Regions from separate parts of the Streptomyces sp. NPDC003284 genome, predicted to be linked through region 1. Evidence: riboswitches for the same ligand, from Rfam matches in the RefSeq annotation. Region 1 holds a riboswitch; each other region holds the start of a gene.

Region 1 (6,845 bases):
CTCGCCTTCACCACCCTCACCGGCGACGACCTGCTGCTGACCGAGACCGGCGAGCGCTTCGCGGACGCCGACGTCCAGGAATCGAAGAAGATCTTCGCCGAGGCGGTCCTCAGCCACGCGCCGCTGGTCCAGCTCATCACCCGCAGCCTGCGCCAGAACCCCGGCCGCGCCCTGCGCTCCGGCTTCTTCCGCGACATCCTGGCTCACCACTTCACCAGCGAACAGGTCACGGTCCAGCTGGAGACGGCCACCGACTGGGGCCGGTACGCGGAGCTGTACTCGTACGATGCCGAGCCCCAGGAGTACCGGCTCGGCGAGAACGACGACGCCGGCACCCGGATCCCGGGCTACTGACCCAGCGCCAGCCGGGCGCCGAGCGGCCCGCGCACGACAGCGGGCCGCTCCTGCGCGGCCGCGGCGGGCACCTCGCCCCCGTCGCCGGGTCCCGGGGCGTCCTCGCCCGCGCCCACCAGCTGGGCCTCCTCCAGCAGAGCGCGTACAGCAGCCGCTCGGTAGTAGATCCGCGTGCCCTCCCGGCGCGTGGTCACCAGCCCGGCCGTCCGAAGCTTCGCAAGGTGCTGCGAGGTCGCGGCCACATGGGCGCCCAGGATCCCGGCCAGCGCGCTCACCGACAGTTCCCGGCCGCTCAGCGCCCACAGCAACCGGTAGCGCGAGGGGTCGGCCACCGCCTTGAGCACCGCCACCGCCCGTTCCGCGGCCTCCTCGTCCCACACCCGTTCTTGCGTACCCATGCAATTATGGTACCGGCGGCCCGTATCATCCGCCCGTGCCCACCCGAAGGGCCCGAGAGGAGCCCCCCGACAGCCCACGGCGCTCCAGGAAAACGCTGCCCGTTCCGTCCTGGAGGGGAGCCGTACGCCTCTCCTGGCGACGCGACCCACCCCGAAACCGGCCCTGACCTGCGACTCTCACGAGTCGGGACGACAGGATTTGAACCTGCGACCCCTTGACCCCCAGATCGATGGGGCGGGGGGAAAATCACGACATGTGCTGCAATCAGAGGGTGCACGGCGTGTATATCTGTACGTGCTGTGCACCCATCGACATGGACGCTGGTCCCCAAGTGCGCCACCTGACCCTCGGGCTGTCCTTGTCACAGACGGGCGCCAGGCGGAAAGCGGCTCAGGGAGCGGGGTGACGTCGCTTCCGTTCGGCTCGGCGTCGCAGATCGCGGATGACCTCGTACCAACGCGAGGAGCCGTCCCAGTCGCAGTCCTCCTGCCCGCCAGGCTCCCAGTCCGCGAGCTCGTCCAGCTGCTTGCGCAGGGCTTCCGATTCGACAGGAGCGTGGTAGGTGCGCTCGTCGTCGAGTTGGCCGGCGATGTCGTGGAGTTTGTGGGCAGCGCGGTAGTAAGAGAGTTGGGTGTCGGTCAGCCGGCGGGCAGAGTAGCCGCCGCACTTGCTGCACCAGTCCCAGTCGTCACGGGCCAGCAGATCGGAGACCCTGAGGAGGTCGTCGCTCTGCGCGAGACCTCGGTCCCGTGTGTGGCGGCAGAAGGGTGAATGTCCCTTGCCTTCAAACGCGGGATCCGCGTTCGTGGCGTAGATCTGCAGCGGCCCCAAAACTCCCAGTGGTAGGCCGCTGCCGCGGCGCCAGCGGTCGGTGCCGGGTGCTCGGAACGGCGTCAGGTCCAAGGGGCCGGGCGTGAGCAAGCCCTCCCAGACCGCGACCGACAGCGCGCCGGAGCGGCCGGTGTCGAGGCTCCGCAAGTCGGGAACGCCACGTGCCATGGCGAGCAGCCGCAGATTATGCTCCTTTTCGCGCTCCCCGTGCGCCCACTGGACAGCCGCCTGAGCCCCGCCTGCAAGACCCAGGTCGGCTCCGAAGCTGTCATCCTGACCTGCGCTGTCGTGGCCGAAGTGAGGGCCCTCGTCGGCCTCCGGTGCAGGGGCGACTTCCTTGATCCACGGGCCGAGCAGGCTTTCGGGAAGATCCGACGCGCCAGCGACAATGATCCCCGGCCAGCCCTGCTCGACGCGCTTCTCGATGGCTTGGACAGGTAGGACTTCCGCTCCTCCACTCGTCGAAAAGACGATGTAGAGCTGGTCGGCGGCGTACGAGTAGTTGCGCAGCGCCCGCAAGTGAGCACGGGTAACGGGCTGGCGATCGAAGACGGCGGTGTCGTCGAAGACCCCGGGCTGCACGGAGCCGGGATGCGCCTCGGAGACGCCTTCCGCCGGCGCGGCTTCGGCCCTGCGCTCGCAGGAGAGGACGCTCGAGGATGCGAGCAGTCTGTCGGCGACGAGGGTGGGGACCTTGAGCGTCAAGGTACGGCGGCTCCAGTCGGCGGTCACGGTCCAGGTCACCACCACGCCGAGGGTCCACCGATCCAGGCCGTTCAGGACATCACGTGTATCCCCGCGCGAAGGCTCCTTCGCGTCCTCCGGCAAGCGTGCCGTGACCCACACCGTCGGTGTCGGATCCGTCGCCGCGGCCGCGGCGCGGGCCTCGTCCTCCCATGACTGGATGAGGCGGCCGGCTCTTTCCAGAGCTTCCGCGTGCCCCTTCTTGTTGGACCTGATGCCCTCCACCAGGTCATAGCGCGTGAACGCCCGGGAGGCCGGTCCATCCCAGCCGCCTTCGGCCGCGTGCTGCCACCTGCGCCACAGTCGGCTCAGGCCGGTGGAAACCCGGCTGCTGTTGCCGAGCACCGCGAAAGCAGGATCGTCGGCGGGGAGCGAGGGCGTTCCCCGTTCCGCTGCCGCAGCGGCTACGACAAGACCGGCCGGCTCCACGAAGAGGGCCGCCTGCGCCCGGAGACTCTCGAGGTAGCCCTCCTTCGCCAACAGCTTCGGCCTCGCCCAGTCCGTCAGCCAAGGGAAGTGGGCGATGACGGACTGCGCTCGGTGAAGGCTCCCCGCGGCATGAAGCCAGCGGGACAAGACCCGCTCCTGCAGTTCCTCGGCCTCCCTACGCGCTTCCCACCGCTCGCTGTCGTCCTCGTTCTCAGCATCCCGTTCCGAGCGCAGGAGCTCGGCTGCGGCCTGCACCTCGTCCTGGGTCCAGTACACGTCCTCGTCCGGCTCTGCATAGGCCTGTAGCTGGTGAAGCAGTCCCGCCCCGCCGAGCGCTTCCACGAAGATGCCCAGCCCGGATGTCGGCCGGACCCTCGGGCCCCAGTCCGCGCACCCCGAGCAGAACCTGTCCACCACGTCCGCGCTCAACGCGACCTCGGCCGCCGTCACGTTGGCCGTGCGAAGCTGGCCGCATTCCCTCCGGACATGCAGTCTGGCATTCTTGCCCTTCGCCGAGTAGATGGTGATCTTGGTGCCCTCGAACGGCCCGAGCGGTACATCTGATGTCAGCACGTGGTCGCGCACGAACTCCCCCTTCTCATGCCTCACGAGCTTAGAGCCGAGCAGTGACACACGCCCCCGGACGAGGAGTCTCCAACCTCCGGTGTGCACAACTGCACTTGCCGTCGGCGGTGTGCACCGACTGACAGCGAGGCCGTAGCCCTGCCCGGTCTCGGTCAGCGCGCGGTCGATCTCGGCGATGATCTCCCAGCCGTGCCCGCTGACGAAGGTCGTCCCAGGCACACATTGGCAAGGCGCGGCCCCGCGCCGTTGCGCCCCGTCACCGAAGTCACCTCCCCCACGCACAGTGTGAGATCGACCTCTCGGACCGCCGACACGGCCTCGTGGGCGATGCCGTGACGAGCGGACATCCTCCGGCACGGGCCAGATCTCGTCACCGGACGGCAAGGCCGACAGCGGCTCCGGCGCCCGGAAGTCCAGCGTCGACGGCACGGCCTCCGCCGATGCCTCCCGCGGTCAGGTCAGTAGTCAGCGACACGATCGTTCTGCGCCGGGGCGGCTGACACATGCCCGACCCGGCTTTCTCGTTTACCTGATCATTACGTACGATCAACAGGTCAAAGCCGCGGCAGGAGCCAGGAAGCCGGTGCGAGTCCGGCGCGGTCCCGCCACTGTGACCGCGCACACCTTCCCGAAAGGGCGTGCGCGGGAGTCAGGTCACTGATCTGCTGCGGGCCCGATCCGAGGAGCGCGGACTCCGCAGGAGGCTTTCCATGCACGACGGTCACAGCCGTCCCCTTTGCTCTTTCTCTCCGTCGTCCATGGGCGCACCGGTGTACACGACCTCGCGCGGACACCGACCGGCACGTCTTGTCGCAGCCGTCACCGCTGCGTCGGCGCTCCTGCTGACCGCCGGCTGCGGCTCGTCCGGCACCACCTCCGGCTCCCCGAAGACAGGTGCCTCGGCGGCGAAGGACTTCCCCGTCACCATCGACAACTGCGGTGTGAAGACGACCTACACCAAGCCTCCGTCCCGTGCCCTGACCATTCACCAGCACCCGGCCGAGCTGATGCTCTCGCTGGGGCTGAAGGACCGGATGGTCGGCACGTCGTACCCCGACTCGGCGGTCCTGCCCGGCCTGCGCAAGGACTTCACGTCGCTCCCGCAGCTGTCGAAGGAGGCACCGTCGTTCGAGAAGGTCCTCGACACCGCTCCCGACTTCGTCTACGGCGGCTACGCCAGCGCGTTCGCGGAAAAGGAGGGCCGCTCGCGCAAGGCGTTCGCCGACGCGGGCATCAACACCTACCTCAACCGGGAGAACTGCGCCGGCAAGAAGGGGGTGACCATGGAGGACACCTACGCCGAGATACGCACGGTCGGCGAGATCTTCGGCGTCTCCGACCGCGCCTCCGCCCTCGTCTCCAGGCTCCGCAGGCGGGTCGACGAGGCGAGCGAGGCCGTGCGGGACGCGCATGACGTCTCCGTGTTCGTCTACGACAGCGGCGACAAGTCCGCTTTCACCGCGGGCGGCAAAGGCCTGGGCAACGAGCTGATCAAGCTGGCCGGCGGCAAGAACGTCTTCTCCGACCTGGACGACGTGTTCGGCGACGTCTCATGGGAGCAGGTCGTCGACCGCAAGCCCGACGTCATCGCCATCTACGACTACGCGGGCACCAGTGTCGCCCAGAAGAAGAAGTTCCTGCTGTCCCAGCCCGCCCTCGCCGACGTACCGGCGATCAGGAACAAGCGCTTCGTCGTGCTCCCCCTGACCGACACCCTCGTCGGCGTCCGCTCGGCGGACGCGGTGGGCGGCCTGGCGCGCGGACTGCACCCAGAGAGCTTCAAGTGACACCGCCCGCCGCGGACGCCGACAACAGTGCCGCGGTGAGGCAGGGCCGGCGAACGTCCAGCCGGATGTCGTTCACCGTCGTCCTGACCGTACTCGCCGTGCTCCTGGTCGCCTCGCTGACCGCCGGGCTCTGCCTCGGCTCGGTGCACGTGCCGCCCGGCCAGGTGTGGGGCATCGTCACGCACGCCCTCGGCGCCGACTGGAGCGAGCCCACCTGGACCCGGGCGCGGGAGACGATCGTCCTCGACGTACGCGGACCACGCGTCCTGCTCGGCGCGGTCACCGGCGCGGGCCTTGCCGTCGTGGGTACGGCGCTGCAGGCCCTGGTACGCAACCCGCTGGCCGAGCCGTACCTTCTCGGGGTGTCCTCCGGGGCCTCGCTCGGCGCGGTCGCGGTCATCGTGTTCGGGGTGAGCGTCTTCGGAACGGTGTCCCTGTCTGCGGCCGCGTTCACCGGGGCGCTGGGCGCGCTGGTGCTCGTGTACGCCGCCGCGCGCACCGGCGGTCGCATCACCGCACTGCGCCTGATCCTGGCCGGGGTCGCGGTCGCGTCGGTGCTCAGCGCGCTACTGAACCTGCTGCTCCTGACGACGGACGACGGCCACGAGGCGCGCACCGTCCTCGCCTGGACCCTGGGTGGTCTGGGAGGGGTGTCCTGGCGGGCGCTGTGGCTGCCGGGTCTTGCGCTGCTGCTCGGCATCGCCGTTCTCATGGTGCAGGCCCCGAACCTGAACCTGCTGCTCGCCGGGGAGGAGGCCGCAGCCACCCTGGGTCTGGACGTGGCACGGTTCCGGGCCCGGATGTTCGTCCTCGTCTCGCTGGTCACCGGTGTGCTGGTCGCGGCGGCCGGGCCGATCGGCTTCGTCGGCCTGATGCTGCCGCACATCGTACGGCTGTTCGTCGGCGGCGATCACCGGCGTGTGCTGCCGGCCGCCGCTCTGGGCGGTGCGGCGTTCCTCGTTCTCGCGGACATCGCCGCGCGGACCGTCGCGGCACCGCAGGAGATCCCGGTCGGCGTCCTCACCGCTCTGTGCGGAGGGCCGTTCTTCCTGTGGCTGATGCGGCACGACGCCCGCAAGAGCGCGGGAGGCGCGGCATGAGCGAGCTCCACGTCGAGGGCCTCACACTCACCGCGGGCGCCAGGCAGTTGGTCCACGACGTCACCTTGACGGCCCGCGAGGGCGAGACGATCGGCCTTGTCGGTCCGAACGGCAGCGGCAAGTCCAGCCTTCTGCGCGCCGTCTACCGCGTGCTGCGGCCGGAGACCGGAACGGTCCTCGTCGACGGCGCCGACGCCTGGTCGCTGTCCCCGCGCCGACTCGCGCGAACCCTGGCCGCGGTGGTGCAGGAACCCCCGTCAGGCATCGATCTGACGGTGCGCGAGGTCGTCGCGATGGGTCGCACCCCGCACAAGCGCCTGCTGTCCGGTGACACGGCCGAGGACGTCGCACTGATCGACGCGGCGCTCTCCTCGGTCGACGCCGTCGCCCTGTCGGACCGCCCCTTCGAGAGGCTCTCCGGCGGTGAGCGGCAACGGGTGCTGATCGCCCGGGCTCTGGCCCAGCAGCCGTCGCTGCTCGTCCTGGACGAGCCGACCAATCACCTCGACGTCCGGCACCAGTTGGAGATCCTGACCGCGCTGCGCCGACTGCCCGCGACGGTCCTGGTCGCCCTGCACGACCTCAATCTGGCCGCGTACTACTGCGATCGTCTGTA
Region 2 (6,845 bases), on a different contig from region 1:
CGCTCCCGGTGTGCGCGTCCGCGCGGCGGCGGGCGGCGACCGCGGTGCGCCAGCCCGCGAGGACCAGCAGGGCGGCGACCGCGGCGAGGGCCGTGGCCTGCACACCGGTGGAGGCCAGCGCGCCGCCACCGCCGCCGCCCGCAGCGGAGGCGCCGCCGGTGTCTCCGGTGCCTCCCGTTTCTCCGGCGGTGATGATGTCGGGGGTGCCGCCGCCCTGGTCCGATGTCGGGCCGGGCTGCGGCGAGGTGCCGGTCAGGTCGGCCTTCAGGGTGCCGAAGGAGATGCCGGTCGCGCCGCCCACGGCCTGGGCGGAGGCCCGTACGTCGGAGCCGCGCTGGCCCTCCTTGGCGACGTTGAAGCCGCCGTCCGCGTTCTGCTGCGCGGCGAGGAAGGCGAGGGCCCGGGTGATCTGCGGGGCGTAGGTGTCCTTGTCCAGGGACAGCCCCTGGACGGCGAGCCCGGTGGAGTTGACGGAGTCACCGGAGGCGCCGGGGAAGCCGCCGTCGGGGAGCTGCCGGGAGGCGAGCCAGGCGAGCGCCTTGCGCACGGCCTGCTTCGCCGTGTCGCCGCCGGCCAGGTCGAGGGTCATCGCGGCCATGGCGGTGGAGTCGACCTCGGAGTCGCCGGTGGAGGGGATGAGGCTCGGCCAGGCGCCGCTCGGGTGCTGGAGGCTCTCCAGGTAGGCGATCGGCTGCTGGGCCGCCGTCTTCTCGCCCGCGCGCAGTTGCGCGAGGACGCCCAGGGACTGGGAGAAGACGGAGGGCGCGTAGGTGTAGGCGCCCTTGGCCGGGCAGGAGCGGTCGGGGGCCTTGCTCGGGGCGGTGCAGACGGCCTTGGCCAGGGTGGCGATGAGGTCGTGCCCGGTGAAGTTCCGCGGGTCGCGGCCGACGGCCTCGGCGAGCACCGCGGCCTTGCCGACGGAGCCGCCCAGCACGTGTGCGGTGCCGATACCGGTCCAGGTGTCGATGGTGCTGCCCGTGGCGTCCTTGCCGCGGGAGTCGAGGAAGTCGACGATGCCGCGCAGCCTGGCGTTGTCCAGGCCGGTGGCGGCCAGCGCGTAGGCGCCGTCGATGGTGAGGCCGAACGACGCGGTGCCCGAGCCGGGTGCGTCGGTGTAGTACCGGCCCTGCTGGAGCTGGGCCGGGGCGGTGAGGTAGGCGACGCCCTTCTTCAGGTCGGGTCCGGTGCCGCCGCCCGGGGCGGGGCCGCCGGGGCTGCTGGTGGGCCCGGTCGGGGAGCCGCTGGGCGTGCCGCCGGGCTCGGTCGGCGGGCCGCTGGTGGGCGGCACGGACGGCTTCGTGGTGACGGTGACGAGGCTGGTGCCCGCCCCGGCGAGGACGGCGGGCGACGTGGGGTGGACGACGGGGTCGGTGTCGGTCTCCTCGAAGCCGAAGCCGCCGCCGTCGAGCTGGTGCCGGGAGAGCCAGCCGACGGCCGCGTCCGCCCGCCGGGTGTCGCCGAGGGCGCGCAGGGCCTGGGCGGCGTACGCGGTGGCGGTGACGCTGCCGGTGGTGGAGCCGGTGTAGCCGGGGAAGGCGCCGTCCGCCGACTGGGACTCGGTGAGATACGTACGGGCGGCGTCCACCGTGTCGTCGTGGCCGCCCGCCCGGTGCAGGACCAGGGCGACCAGGCCGGTGGTGGCGGGGTCGCCGTCGCAGTACTCGCCGGGGCGGATGAGGATGCTGGTGATGCCGCCGTCCTTGCACTGGAGCCGGGCGAGGCGGTCGACGGACGCGGCCGGGGGTGTCTGCCCGGCGCGCAGCAGGGCGAGGACGGACAGGGCCTGGCCCTCGGTCTGGAAGGCGGTGCGGAAGTCACCGGCGGCGGTGCAGCCGGGGGCCGGTCCGGACTCGGGGCCCGCCGTGCACACGTGTGAGGCGAGGGCGTCGATCAGGTCGTGGCCGCCGAAGGCGTGCGGGTCGCGTTCGGTGGTCTCGGCGAGGAGGGCGAGGCGGGCGGCCGCGGTGGCGTCGGGGGCCTGGCCGGCGCCGTTCGGGTAGGCGTAGTCGGCGACATGGGCGGCGAGGAAGCCGGTGACCTTGTCGAGGGTGGCGTTCCTGCCGTTCGCGGCGGCGAGCGCGTAGGCGGTGTCGGCGGTCAGTTCGTAGTTCGCGGTGGTCGCGCCGTCGTCGACGATGCGTTCGTCGTCGGTGAGGCGGCCGGCGAGCCAGGCCGCCGCGGCGGCGGTGTCGAGTTCGCCGGGTGCGCCGGTGGGGGTGCCGCTGCCGCCGGGGTCGGGTGTGTGGCCGCCCGGGACGCGTACGTCGTCGGGGCTGAAGGCGGGCTTGCCCTTGGTACCGCCGATGTCGGTGCCGCCGAACACCCAGGCGTCGACGTCGCCGTCCTTGACGGTGCGTGTCATCGCGCCGCGCGAGCTGTAGGTCCAGTCCTTGTCGCCGGGCGCGGCCACCCAGTACGACCAGTAGGCCGTGGCGGGCGGGGTCAGTACGCAGTCCTCGGCGGCCGGGGTCGGGTACTCCGTACCGGAGTGGAAGGCGCCGTAGCCGATGCGGCAGAGGAAGCCGGGGCCGTCGTGCTGGGTGCCGGTGGTGGTGAACCCGGCCTGGTGCAGCAGGTTGTAGCCGGTGGTGGGGGCGGGGTCGCAGCCGCGCTCGACCTTGCCGCCGAACGGTCCGAAGTCGACGGCCACCACGGCGCCATGGGTGGCGGTGCAGCCGTCGGCGCCGTCCGCGGCGGCGGGCGCGGTCGTGAGGAACGCCACACAGGTGGCGAGGACGACGAGCAGAGCCGAGCCGAGCGACACCGCCCGCCGTGTGCTCGCGGTCGTCGGCCCGCTTCTTCGCTTCCCCGTGTCCACCCCGGTCCCCTCGCGCCTGTCCGGCGCGGACGCGGACGTGGCAGAGGGGCCCTCACCGGCCGGGGTGGTCCCCGGACGGCCGGAAGGCCGGTCGCACCACGCCGTAGTCCACGACGGCGTCTGTTGCTGTTGAGCACGCTCCAGGCATTCCGGCTCGCCCGGCGGACCGGGCCCACGGTTGCGGGTCAGCGCCGGACTTCGACCGGCTTCCCCTGGAACTCGTTGCGTATCACCGAGATTTGAGCACGCGTCACGAGGGCCGTCAAGGAGCTCCGGACGGGCTCGACCGCCCTCCGAGGCGGGCACTGGCGGCCGGTTGGCCGGTCGGGTACCGTCCCGGACTGCCGAGTGGGGGAACCCGGTGGGAGTCCGGGGCTGACGCGCAGCGGTGTGGGGCGGCGGGAGGCCGCCCCGAGCCCGAATGCCCAGGCGGTGCACCATCTCTGGAAGCCGGTCCACGCGTCCGGACGGCGGCCACGCCCGCTGCTCCGCAGGCCCGCCCGGGCCCGGCAACGGGCCGGGTCGGCGTCCTTCATCCAAGGAGCAGGCCATGTCCCGTCCGCTGTCCCTCAGCCGCGTCGCGCTCACCGCGGCGGCCGCCGTCGGCGCCCTCACGCTCACCGCGCTGCCCGCCGCGGCCACCTCCACCCCGGCGCAGATCGCCACGTCCAAGGCGAACGGCGTCACCTACCTCAAGTCGCTCCAGGCGGCGGACGGTTCGTACGCGGGGCCGGGGCTGTCCAACGAGTGGGCGTTCAGCGCGCTCGCCGCGGCCGGTACCGCGGCCGTGGACGTCACTCCGGACGGCGATCCCGCCAAGAACGCCAGATCGGTCTACCGCACCCTGCTCTCCACCGCGAGCTGGCCGTCCGCCACCCCGGTCGTCACGGACTACGAGCGGGCCACCCTGAACGCCTACGCCGCCGGTGTCGACCCCGCCCGGGTCTCCGCCTCCCGCAATCTGATCGCCGACATCTACGGCTACTGGCAGACGTCCCAGCCCGGTTACTTCGGCCCGCCCGCCAACTTCAACGGCACCGTCTTCGCGGCGCTCGCCCTGGGCGGCGCCCGCACCCAGTCGGGTCAGGTGCGTGTCCCGCAGGCGCTGCGCGACGCGCTGGTCACCCGGATCCGGGCCAACCAGCACGACGACGGCGGCTGGAACTACAGCAAGGCCGAGGGCGATCCCGGGCAGCTCGCCACCGCCGGTGACATCGACATGACCGGGGCGGCGATGGCCGCGCTGTGTGTGTCGGGGGTGCCGAACACCGACACGGACATCGTGCAGGCCAAGGCGTTCCTGAAGAGCAAACTGGTCGCCAACAGCGGCGCTTTCAACGCCATGTTCGGGATCAACACCGACTCCAACGGCTGGGCGGTGTCCGGTCTCAACGCGTGCGGCATCAACCCGCAGACCGGGGACTTCCTCACCTCCCTGGGCAGGACTCCGGTCGACTTCCTGCTCGCGCAGCAGTTCAACCCGGGCGGCGGCTTCAAGTACCAGCCCGCCGACACGGTCCCCTCGGCCTACGCGTCGGCCGACGCGCTGCGCGCGGTGGCCGGCGGCGGCTTCACCGCGGCCCCGCCCGCACCGGTGACCGCGGGCGCCCCGCAGTGGGTGGCCCAGGGCTCACTGGTCTCCGGTACGGCCACGAAGCTGGCGCTCAGCGTCGACGACGGCACCGGCAGCCCGAAGGTGTGCTCCGTCGCGCTCACCCCGACCGGCACGACGACCACACTGGGCGCCGTCCTGGACGCCGCCACCGGCGCCGCCACCCCGGCAGGCTGCGTCACCGCCGTCACCCCGTCCTCCGGCACCGGCACGGTCACCGCCCTCAACGGCAAGGCCAACAGCGGCACCGGCACCTGGAAGGTGAGCATCGACGGCGGCGCCTTCACCACCGCCTCCCGGGGCACGACGGTCGGCGTCGGCGACACGGTCGCGGTGCGCTGGGGGGCCTGACCTCAGGGCGGGGCGGCGGTCGGGGCGGTCCCGTTCAGCGGTGGAGGACCTCCCGCAGCCGCCCGCAGACCTCGTCCACCTCCGCCGCCGACGCGAAGCACCCGGCCCCGCCCATGGCCGCCTGAAGGGCGGGGCCGACGGCACCGAACCGCGTCCGGTCCGCCTTCCCGACGGGCTGCACCACGAAGTGGATGTGGCCGGGAACCCCACCCGCGTGCGACCAGAGACACACGTACACCTGCTCCGGCGCGCTCACCTCGGTGACGGCGGCGCTCACCCGCCGCAGCAGCGGGCCCAGTTCGCCGGACTCCTCCGCCGTCAGCTCGGCGACATGCAGCACGTGCCGGACCGGTTTGACCACGAGGGTGCCCGCACCGAACGGGCCGACGCAGTGCTCGACCGCCCAGAGCCCGGTGCGCAGCACGCTGCCGCCCGGCAGCGGCGCCTTGCCCAGCATGAGGTCACAGGCCAGACAGCCCTCGCTCGCATCGGACTCCTCGGCCATGGCCGCCCCCTCTTCTTCCCGGGCCCTCCGCCCGTTCCCCACGTCGCGTGGCACCTGAGTATGCCTACTCATGCCGCGCGGCGGCGGGACCGGGACGATGGGTGTGCGGGTGTGGATGTGCGTGGGTGTGAGCGGGCGCGGAGGCGGCGGCATGGGCAGGGCTGTGGGTGCGGTGGCGGGTGTCGTGGTGGCGGGGGCGGCGCTGGTGTGCGCGTATGCGGCGGGGGCACCGGCCGCGGTGGTGTTCGCGGTCGGGGCGGGGGTGCTGAGCCTGGGGTGGCTGCTGCTTCTGCTGACGCTGCCCTGGAACCTGTACTTCCGTGCGCACACGGTGCTCGCCGAGATCGCGGTGAGCCGCGAGAAGGGCCTCGATGTCTCCCCCGCCCGGGACGCCGAGGCGGCGCGTATCGCCCGGACGATGCTGCGGGCGGCCGTCGCCGGGCATGTGCTGACGGCGGCGCTGGTGCTCGCGGTCGCCTGGGCGACGGGTGAGTCCGCGGGGTACTGGTTCGCCGGGTTCTTCCTGCTGAGCACGTTCTTCCGGCCGGCCGGGGCGTACTTCGGCCAGCTCAGGCGGCGCCTGGGCACCCTGCTCAAGGACGTCACATATCCGCGTGACGACGTGGTCGAGCTGAACCGCCGGCTGGACCGCGCCGAGGCGGGGACCCGGGTGCTGGAGGAGAAGGCGGAGGAGCAGTACCGGTCCCTGGCCGAACTGCGCCGCGCGCTGGACGCGCTGGCGCTGGGCACGCACGAGCGGGCTGAGGCGACGGACCGTCAGTTCGCCGCGCTCGGGAGGGAGTTCGAGTCCACGGTGAACCGGCTCACCGACAACCAGGAGATCATCGCGGGGGTGAAGGCGTTCCTGCGGCTGCTGCGCTCCACGGACGCGGGCGGGCTGGGCGCCGCGGGCGGGGTCGCGGGCTCAGTCCAGTAGTCTCGCCACGATGCGGTCCAGCGCCCGGATGTCCTCCAGGGGCAGGGCGAGCAGTTCGTCGGGCGGGGTGGTGAGGATCTCGGCCGCGCGAGCGGCCTTCGCCCGGCCCTCCTCGGTGAGATGGACCAGTTTGGAGCGGCGGTCGGCGGGGTTGGTGATGCGCTCGGCGAGACCGCGCCGTACGAGGTCGTCGACGATGACGGTGGTGTAGGGCGGGTCGCTGCCCATCCGCTCGGCCAGTTCCCGCAGGGTGATCGGACCGGCGGCGAGCCGCCGCAGCGCCCTGATGCGGCTGAAGCTCATGCCGAGGGCCTCGGCGACGGCCTTGCGGCGGTTGTGCCGCTCCATCAGCAGGGTGTTCATCCCCTGCCAGGCGCGGGCCGCCGTACGGGCGGTGACGTCGTCGTCGCCCGCGTCGGCCGCCCGGCGGTCCTCGCCCCGGCCCGCGTCATCGCCCTCGTTCTCGCGGTTCTCGCGCTCCATCAGGTGTTCACTGGCTCCTTCGTCTCCGCGGCCGTCTCCTCGGCGGCGAACCGCCGTGCCGTCCGCTCGGCCGTCGCACGGGCCCAGCGGCCGGAAGTGAGCGTACCCGTGACCAGCACGGCGGCACCGCACCCGGCGA
Region 3 (6,845 bases), on a different contig from region 1:
TGCTGTTCCTCTCCCCCTGGCTGAGCGACGGGCAGCGCGCCTTCCAGCTCGCCACACAGCTCGCGCTGCTCGGCCACGGGCCGCTGCTGGACCGCCTCGCCCAGGGCGCCCTGGGCACCGCCTCGGCGGAGTCGGCGGCGCTCGCCCGCATCGGCCTGGCCAACTACTTCGCCGGGGCCCTGCTGATGCCGTACACCGCCTTCCACCGGGCCGCCGAGGAGACCCGCTACGACATCGAGCTGCTGTCCGCCCGCTTCGGCGTCGGCTTCGAGACGGTCTGCCACCGGCTGAGCACCCTCCAGCGCACCGGGCGGCGCGGTGTGCCGTTCTCCTTCCTGCGCGTGGACCGGGCCGGCAACATCTCCAAGCGGCAGTCCGCGACCGACTTCCACTTCTCCCGGCTCGGCGGCACCTGCCCGCTGTGGACGGTGTACGAGGCGTTCTCCGCGCCCGGCCGGATACTGACCCAGGTCGCGGAGATGCCCGACGGCAAGCGGTACTTCTGGGTGGCGCGGACCATCACCCGCGGCGGCTCCGGGCACCACGCCCCGCGCGCCGAGTTCGCCGTCGCGCTCGGCTGCGAGCTGCGCCACGCCCACCGGCTCGTCTACGCCGAGGGCATCGCCCTGGACGATCCGCGGGCCGCCACGCCCATCGGCCTGGGCTGCCGGATCTGCGAGCGCCGCGACTGCGCGCAGCGGGCCCGGCCCCCGGCGGGCGGCCGGCTGGCCATCGACCCCGACCGGCGCACGTACGTGCCCTACCCGGTCGAGTCCCGTACGTCCGACCCCGTCCGCGGCCCGTGGGCCGCACCCCAGGAGTGACCGCGTGACCAGCCGGATGCTGCTCGTCTCCCCCGCCATGAACGCGTCCGTGCGGCAGGCCCGCTTCGACGACGGCGGCCCGCTGGAGGAGGGCGGCGCCGCGGCGGCGCGGTCGGCGGCCGGGTCGCTGCCCGCCGCCGCGCGCGTCCTCGTGTCCCCCGGCGCGCGCTGCCGCGAGACGGCCGACGCGCTGGGCCTGGACGGCGTACGTGCCCCGGCGCCCGCCGGTCTGGACGTGGGCCGCTGGCGGGGGCTCGCGCTGGACGAGGTGGGCGCCGCCGAGCCGCAGGCCCTGGCCCGCTGGCTCGGCGACCCCGCGAGCGCCCCGCACGGCGGTGAGTCCGTGGCGGACCTGTGCGGCCGGGTGGCGGAGTGGCTCGTGGAGGTGGCCGGGGCCGAGGGGCGCAGCGTCGCCGTGGTCGAGCCGGAGGTGGTGCGGGCGGCGGTCGTCGCGGCGCTGGGCCTGGACGCGGCCGTCTTCTGGCGGCTGGACGTGGCCCCGCTGACGGTGACCGAGGTCAGCGGCCGGGCGGGGCGCTGGAACCTGCGGCTGGGGCGGCCGCTGACCGCTCCCGCCGCGCCGTAGCACGCGCGTCGGCGCGGTCCCGGCGGTTCAGGACACCGTGTCCCGGTGGGCGCGCAGCAGGGACTCGACGTCGCCGCACAGACAGCGCCCGGGGACGTCCTCCGAAGGGGTCTTCGGGACGGTCCCGTCCTCGGGGCGGTCCGCCGGGTCCGGGCGGGTGTGCCCGGGGCAGTCGGTCCGATGCGCGGTGATCAGCGCCTCCAGGTCGTCCAGCAGCCGTTCGGCCTGCTTGGCCCGCTGGGCGAGCACCCGCACCCGGGCGCTCTGGCCGCCGATCTGCCGTCGGCTGGCGATCAGTTGGTCGTACTCCTCCACGGTCAGGGCGACCGCCGCACGGCCGCCGAGTGTGATGTGACGCGGCCGGGGGGCTCTGGCCACTCGGTTCCTCCGCTTCTGGCTGGGGTCCGCACACGGTCGGCGGACGCTGTGCCGTGCCGGGCGCCGTACTGGGCCGGGGCCGCGTGCCGTGCGGGCCGGTGTCCCGGAGAACGGCAGAGGGCCCCCGGTGGTTCCGAAGGGCCCTCTGGTGTCCGGAAAAGCGTCAGCGCGCGGCCGGAACCGCCCGCCCGGCGCCGGACCCGGCCGGAGCGGGGGCCAGCAGCCGCTGGGCCAGCTCGCCGAAGAGCAGGCCGAAGCCGCCCCACAGCACGGACTGGATGGCCAGGGCGGAGAGCCGGAAGCGCCACAGCAGAGCGGCCGGGAAGTCCTGCGGCACCTCGTTGATGACCGGCAGGAAGGCATAGGCCAGGCCGATCACCACGGCGAAGGCGGCGACGGCGGCCACGGTCGCCCACCAGGTGCCCAGAGCGGGCGCCAGGCGCTTGCCGAGCAGCGTCGCGGCGACCGCGAGGAGCACGCTGAGGACCATCATCAGGAAGTACAGCGCGGTCCGCTTGCCGATGGTGTCGGGGTCGCCGACCGACGGCGGGTTGGCCGGGTACTTCAGGAACGGCACGACGTACACGGCGAGCAGGGCGCAGCCCGACAGCAGCAGCGCGGTCGCCCGCGGGCTGAAGCGGCCCACCCGGCCCAGCGCGAAGCAGAAGGCGAGCGCGGCGATGCCGCCGAAGGCGACCCCGTAGACGAGGACACCGGTGGCCAGGCCCGCCGTGGACTGGAGCGAGCGGGAGACGACCTCCATCTCGTGCTCGTGGGAGTGGGCGTCCTCGAAGGCGATGGCCTTGTCGACACCGGGCTCACCGAGGAGATAGGCGACGACGAGGGCGAGCACGCCCGCCGCCAGGCCCGCGAGCATGCCGCGGACCAGGAGGTTTCGCACAGTTGCGGAGTTCATGAGTGTGCGGCGTCCCTCGCGTCAGTGGCAGGGGAAGCCGAGCAGGTGGCGGGCGTCGTGCACCCACTCGTGGACGTCCGTGCCGCTGAACACGGAGGTGGCGCCCTGCTCGGCGCCGACGAAGTAGAGCAGGATCAGCATCAGGATGCCGAAGAAGACCGCCCAGGGAGCTATCGCCTTCAGCGGCAGCTTGGCGGGCAGGACAGGTGCGTCGGCGGTCGGCTGGGCGACATGCTGCGCCATGGCAGGGGCCTCCTCTGGGAGTTCGCGTCCCATCTCGGTGGTGCACTGGACGACGGCCACGGGTCTGACTCGCGAGCGGCTCCGGGGAGCCGTCGCACACAGTGGCGCGACCGTGCCGGTTTCCCACCGGCTTCCGTCTCGCCGTCGTCGATATCGAACAGACGGTACCGCGTGCCGCCGTCCCGGCCAAGACCGCGTCCGGGAGGTGATCCCCGAACGTGATCTCCCCTCCCAGCAGGGCGGACCGGGCGCGGCGGCACGCGGTCCGCCGCTCAGCGGTGGCGGAACCCGGGCGCTCTGCGGTCGACGAAGGCGCCCATGCCCTCCTTCTGGTCCTCGGTCGCGAACACCGCGTGGAAGAGCCGCCGTTCGAAGCGGACGCCCTCGGCGAGCGTCGTCTCGAAGGCCCGTCCGACGGCCTCCTTCGCCATCATCGCCACCGGCAGCGACATGCCCGCGACGGTCTCGGCCACGGCCAGCGCCTCGCCGAGCAGATCGTCGGCGGGCACCACCCGGGAGACCAGTCCGGCCCGCTCGGCCTCCGCCGCGTCCATGGTGCGCCCGGTCAGGCACAGCTCCATGGCCTTGGCCTTGCCGACCGCGCGGGTCAGCCGCTGGGAGCCGCCGATGCCGGGGATCACCCCGAGCTTGATCTCGGGCTGCCCGAAGACGGCGGTGTCGGCGGCGAGCAGGATGTCGCAGAGCATGGCCAGCTCGCAGCCGCCGCCCAGGGCGTAGCCCGCGACGGCGGCCACCGTCGGGGTGCGCAGCTGCCCGAGCCGGTCCCAGGCCGCGAACCAGTCGCCGAGGTACATGTCCAGGTACCCCTGGGGCTGCATCTCCTTGATGTCGGCGCCCGCCGCGAACGCCTTCGCCGAGCCGGTGATGACGACGCAGCCGCACTCCGGGTCCCGGTCCAGCGCCTCGGTCGCGGCCACCACCTCGCGCATGACCGTCAGATTCAGGGCGTTGAGGGCCTCGGGCCGGTTGAGGGTGAGCAGGGCGGTGCGCCCCTTGCGTTCGACGAGGATCGTCTCGTACGCGGGAAGCCCGGCACCGTTCCGCGTGCTCATCGCTTCTCCCCCTCCCCTTCTTGTTCTTGCCGGGTGCCACGGTCCCGGATGGTGCGGACGATGCCGGAGAAGTCCTCGGTGGCGCCGACGTGTTCGGCGTACTCCTCGTACAACCGGGCCGCCGCGAGGCCCAGTCCGGTGTCCACCCCGCTGTCGCGGGCGGCCCGCGCGGCGAGTCCGAGGTCCTTGGCCATGAGGGAGGCGGCGAAGCCCGGCCGGTAGTCGCGGTTGGCGGGGCTGCCCGGGACCGGGCCGGGGACCGGGCAGTTGACGCTGAGCGCCCAGCACTGCCCGGACGCCGTGGACGCCACGTCGTAGAGGGCCTGGTGGGACAGGCCCAGGCGCTCGCCGAGCACGAACGCCTCGCTGACGGCGATCATGGAGACGCCGAGGATCATGTTGTTGCAGATCTTGGCCGCCTGCCCGGCTCCCGCGCCGCCGCAGTGGACGGCCTTCTTGCCCATGGCCTCCAGCAGCGGCCGGGCCTCGGCGAACTCCGCCTCGCCGCCGCCCGCCATGAAGGTGAGCGTGCCGGCCTCGGCGCCGACCACCCCGCCGGAGACGGGGGCGTCCAGCGACCGCATCCCGGCGGCGGCGGCCCGCTCGTGGGCCGTACGGGCGTCGGTGACGTCGATGGTGGAGCAGTCGACGAAGAGGGTGCCGGGCCGGGCCGCCGCCAGGACGGTGCCGTACAGGCCGAGGACGTGCCGTCCGGCGGGCAGCATGGAGACGACGACGTCGGCGTCCGCGACCGCCGAGGCGGCGTCGGCGGCGGGCTCGACACCCGCGCGGACGGCGCTCTCCAGGGCCTCGGGCACCAGGTCGTGGCCCCGTACGCGATGCCCGGCCCTGACCAGGTTGGCGGCCATGGGCGCGCCCATGTGCCCGAGTCCGATGAACGCGACGGTCAGGCTCACCAGGCCACCTCCACGGTGCTGTCGGATCCGGCGAGCCCCAGTTCGCGGTCGCCGAGCGGGGCGAAGAAGCGGTCCACGTCGGCCGCGCTGACCTCGGCGAGGGTGCCGGGCGACCAGCGGGGCCTGCGGTCCTTGTCGATGACCTGGGCGCGGACGCCCTCGACCAGGTCGGGGGCGGCGAGCGCGGCGCAGGAGACGCGGTACTCCTGGTCGAGGACCGCCTCCAGCGGGCCCAGGTGCCGGGCGCGGCGCAGCGCGGCGAGGGTGACCTTCAGCGCGGTGGGCGACTTGGTGAGCAGGGTCTCGGCCGCCTCCTTCGCGGCGGGCTCGCCGCGGCCGAGGAGGCGGTCCACGATCTCCTCCACGGTGTCGGCCGCGTAGCAGGCGTCGATCCACTCCCGCTGCCCGGCGAGTGCGCCCGGCGGCGGCGACTGCACATGCCGGGCGAGCGCGTCGTGCACGGACAGCACGGCGAGGTCGGCGGTGAAGGCGCCGAGCGCGGCGGCGGGCACATGGTGGTCGGCGAGCCCGCACAGCAGGGCGTCCCCGGCGCCGGTCTGCGCGCCGGTCAGCGCCAGATGGGTGCCCAGTTCGCCCGGGGCGAGGCCGAGCAGATAGGTGCCGCCGACATCGGGGACGAAGCCGATGCCGGTCTCGGGCATGGCGACGCGCGCGCGTTCGGTGACGACGCGGACGCTGCCGTGGGCGGAGACGCCGACGCCGCCGCCCATCACGATGCCGTCCATGACGGCGACGTACGGCTTGGGGTAGCGGGCGATCCGGGCATTGAGGCGGTACTCGTCGCGCCAGAACGCGGCCGCCGCGGTGCCGTCGCCGGTCTTGGCGTCGTCGTGGATGGCCCGGATGTCGCCGCCCGCGCACAGGCCGCGCTCGCCCGCGCCGCTGATGACGACGGTGGCCACCGCCGGGTCGTGCTCCCAGGCGGTCAGGGCCGCGTCGATGCGGCGGACCATCTCGTGGGTGAGGGCGTTGAGGGCCCGGGGCCGGTTGAGGACGATGTGGGCGGCCCGGCCGTCGGTGCGCAGGAGGACGGGGTCCTCGGTGCCGGTCACCGGAACGCCTCCGTCAGGCCGCGGGCCACGATGACGCGCATGATCTCGTTGGTTCCTTCCAGGATCTGGTGGACGCGCAGGTCACGGACGATCTTCTCGATGCCGTACTCGCTGAGGTAGCCGTAGCCGCCGTGCAGTTGGAGCGCGCGGTCGGCGACCGTGTACCCGGTGTCGGTGGCGAACCGCTTGGCCATCGCGCACAGGTACGGCGCCTGCGGGTCGCCCGCGTCCAGGGCGCGGGCGGCCTGCTGCACCAGGGCGCGGGCGGCGGCGAGTTCGGTCGCCATGTCGGCCAGCCGGAAGCGCAGCGCCTGCGCGTCGAGCAGCCGCTGCCCGAACGCCTCCCGGTCGGCGAGGTGGGCGAGGCTGCGGTCCAGGGCGCTGCGGGCGCCGCCGAGCGAGCAGGCGGCGATGCCGAGCCGGCCGCCGTTGAGGCCGTTCATGGCGATGCGGAAGCCGTCGCCCTCGCGGCCCAGCAGCCGGTCGGCGGGCAGCCGTACGCCGTCCAGGATCACCTGGCGGGTGGGCTGGGCGTTCCAGCCCATCTTGCGTTCGTTCGGGCCGAAGCCCACTCCGGCGTCGTCCTTGTCGACGACGAAGGCGGAGACGCCGTCCGCTCCGGTGCCGCCGGTGCGGGCCATCACGATGTACAGCTGGGAGGCGCCCGCGCCGGAGATGAACTGCTTGACGCCGTCGAGCACATAGGTGTCGCCGTCGCGGACGGCCCGGCTGGTGAGGGCCGCCGCGTCGGAGCCCGCGCCGGGTTCGGTCAGGCAGTAGCTGGCCAGGTCGTCCATGGCGCACAGCCGGGGCAGCCACCGCTCGCGCTGGGCCG

What was found. Region 1 has a riboswitch for cobalamin ahead of ACWDYF_RS02570 (ABC transporter substrate-binding protein). Riboswitches for the same ligand answer to the same signal wherever they lie in the genome.
Region 2: another riboswitch for cobalamin. It lies ahead of ACWDYF_RS11870 (prenyltransferase/squalene oxidase repeat-containing protein); the one in region 1 lies ahead of ACWDYF_RS02570 (ABC transporter substrate-binding protein).
Region 3: another riboswitch for cobalamin. It lies ahead of ACWDYF_RS17095 (CbtB domain-containing protein); the one in region 1 lies ahead of ACWDYF_RS02570 (ABC transporter substrate-binding protein).

The regions. Positions count from the first base shown of each region.
Region 1 is NZ_JBSFSI010000001.1:558,346-565,190, reverse strand. It holds gene ACWDYF_RS02585 (ABC transporter ATP-binding protein) at 1-354, shown strand, start outside; gene ACWDYF_RS02580 (ArsR/SmtB family transcription factor) at 348-752, opposite strand; gene ACWDYF_RS02575 (hypothetical protein) at 1,144-3,342, opposite strand; cobalamin riboswitch at 3,877-4,022, shown strand; gene ACWDYF_RS02570 (ABC transporter substrate-binding protein) at 4,053-5,129, shown strand; gene ACWDYF_RS02565 (FecCD family ABC transporter permease) at 5,126-6,229, shown strand; gene ACWDYF_RS02560 (ABC transporter ATP-binding protein) at 6,226-6,845, shown strand, end outside.
Region 2 is NZ_JBSFSI010000004.1:430,095-436,939, forward strand. It holds gene ACWDYF_RS11870 (prenyltransferase/squalene oxidase repeat-containing protein) at 1-2,764, opposite strand, end outside; cobalamin riboswitch at 2,944-3,076, opposite strand; gene ACWDYF_RS11875 (hypothetical protein) at 3,369-4,781, shown strand; gene ACWDYF_RS11880 (HIT family protein) at 4,816-5,286, opposite strand; gene ACWDYF_RS11885 (hypothetical protein) at 5,438-6,223, shown strand; gene ACWDYF_RS11890 (MarR family winged helix-turn-helix transcriptional regulator) at 6,212-6,706, opposite strand; gene ACWDYF_RS11895 (MFS transporter) at 6,706-6,845, opposite strand, start outside.
Region 3 is NZ_JBSFSI010000007.1:77,352-84,196, forward strand. It holds gene ACWDYF_RS17075 (short-chain fatty acyl-CoA regulator family protein) at 1-824, shown strand, start outside; gene ACWDYF_RS17080 (histidine phosphatase family protein) at 829-1,410, shown strand; gene ACWDYF_RS17085 (hypothetical protein) at 1,438-1,788, opposite strand; gene ACWDYF_RS17090 (CbtA family protein) at 1,952-2,704, opposite strand; gene ACWDYF_RS17095 (CbtB domain-containing protein) at 2,726-2,947, opposite strand; cobalamin riboswitch at 2,985-3,108, opposite strand; gene ACWDYF_RS17100 (enoyl-CoA hydratase) at 3,220-4,020, opposite strand; gene mmsB (3-hydroxyisobutyrate dehydrogenase) at 4,017-4,937, opposite strand; gene ACWDYF_RS17110 (enoyl-CoA hydratase/isomerase family protein) at 4,934-6,010, opposite strand; gene ACWDYF_RS17115 (acyl-CoA dehydrogenase family protein) at 6,007-6,845, opposite strand, start outside.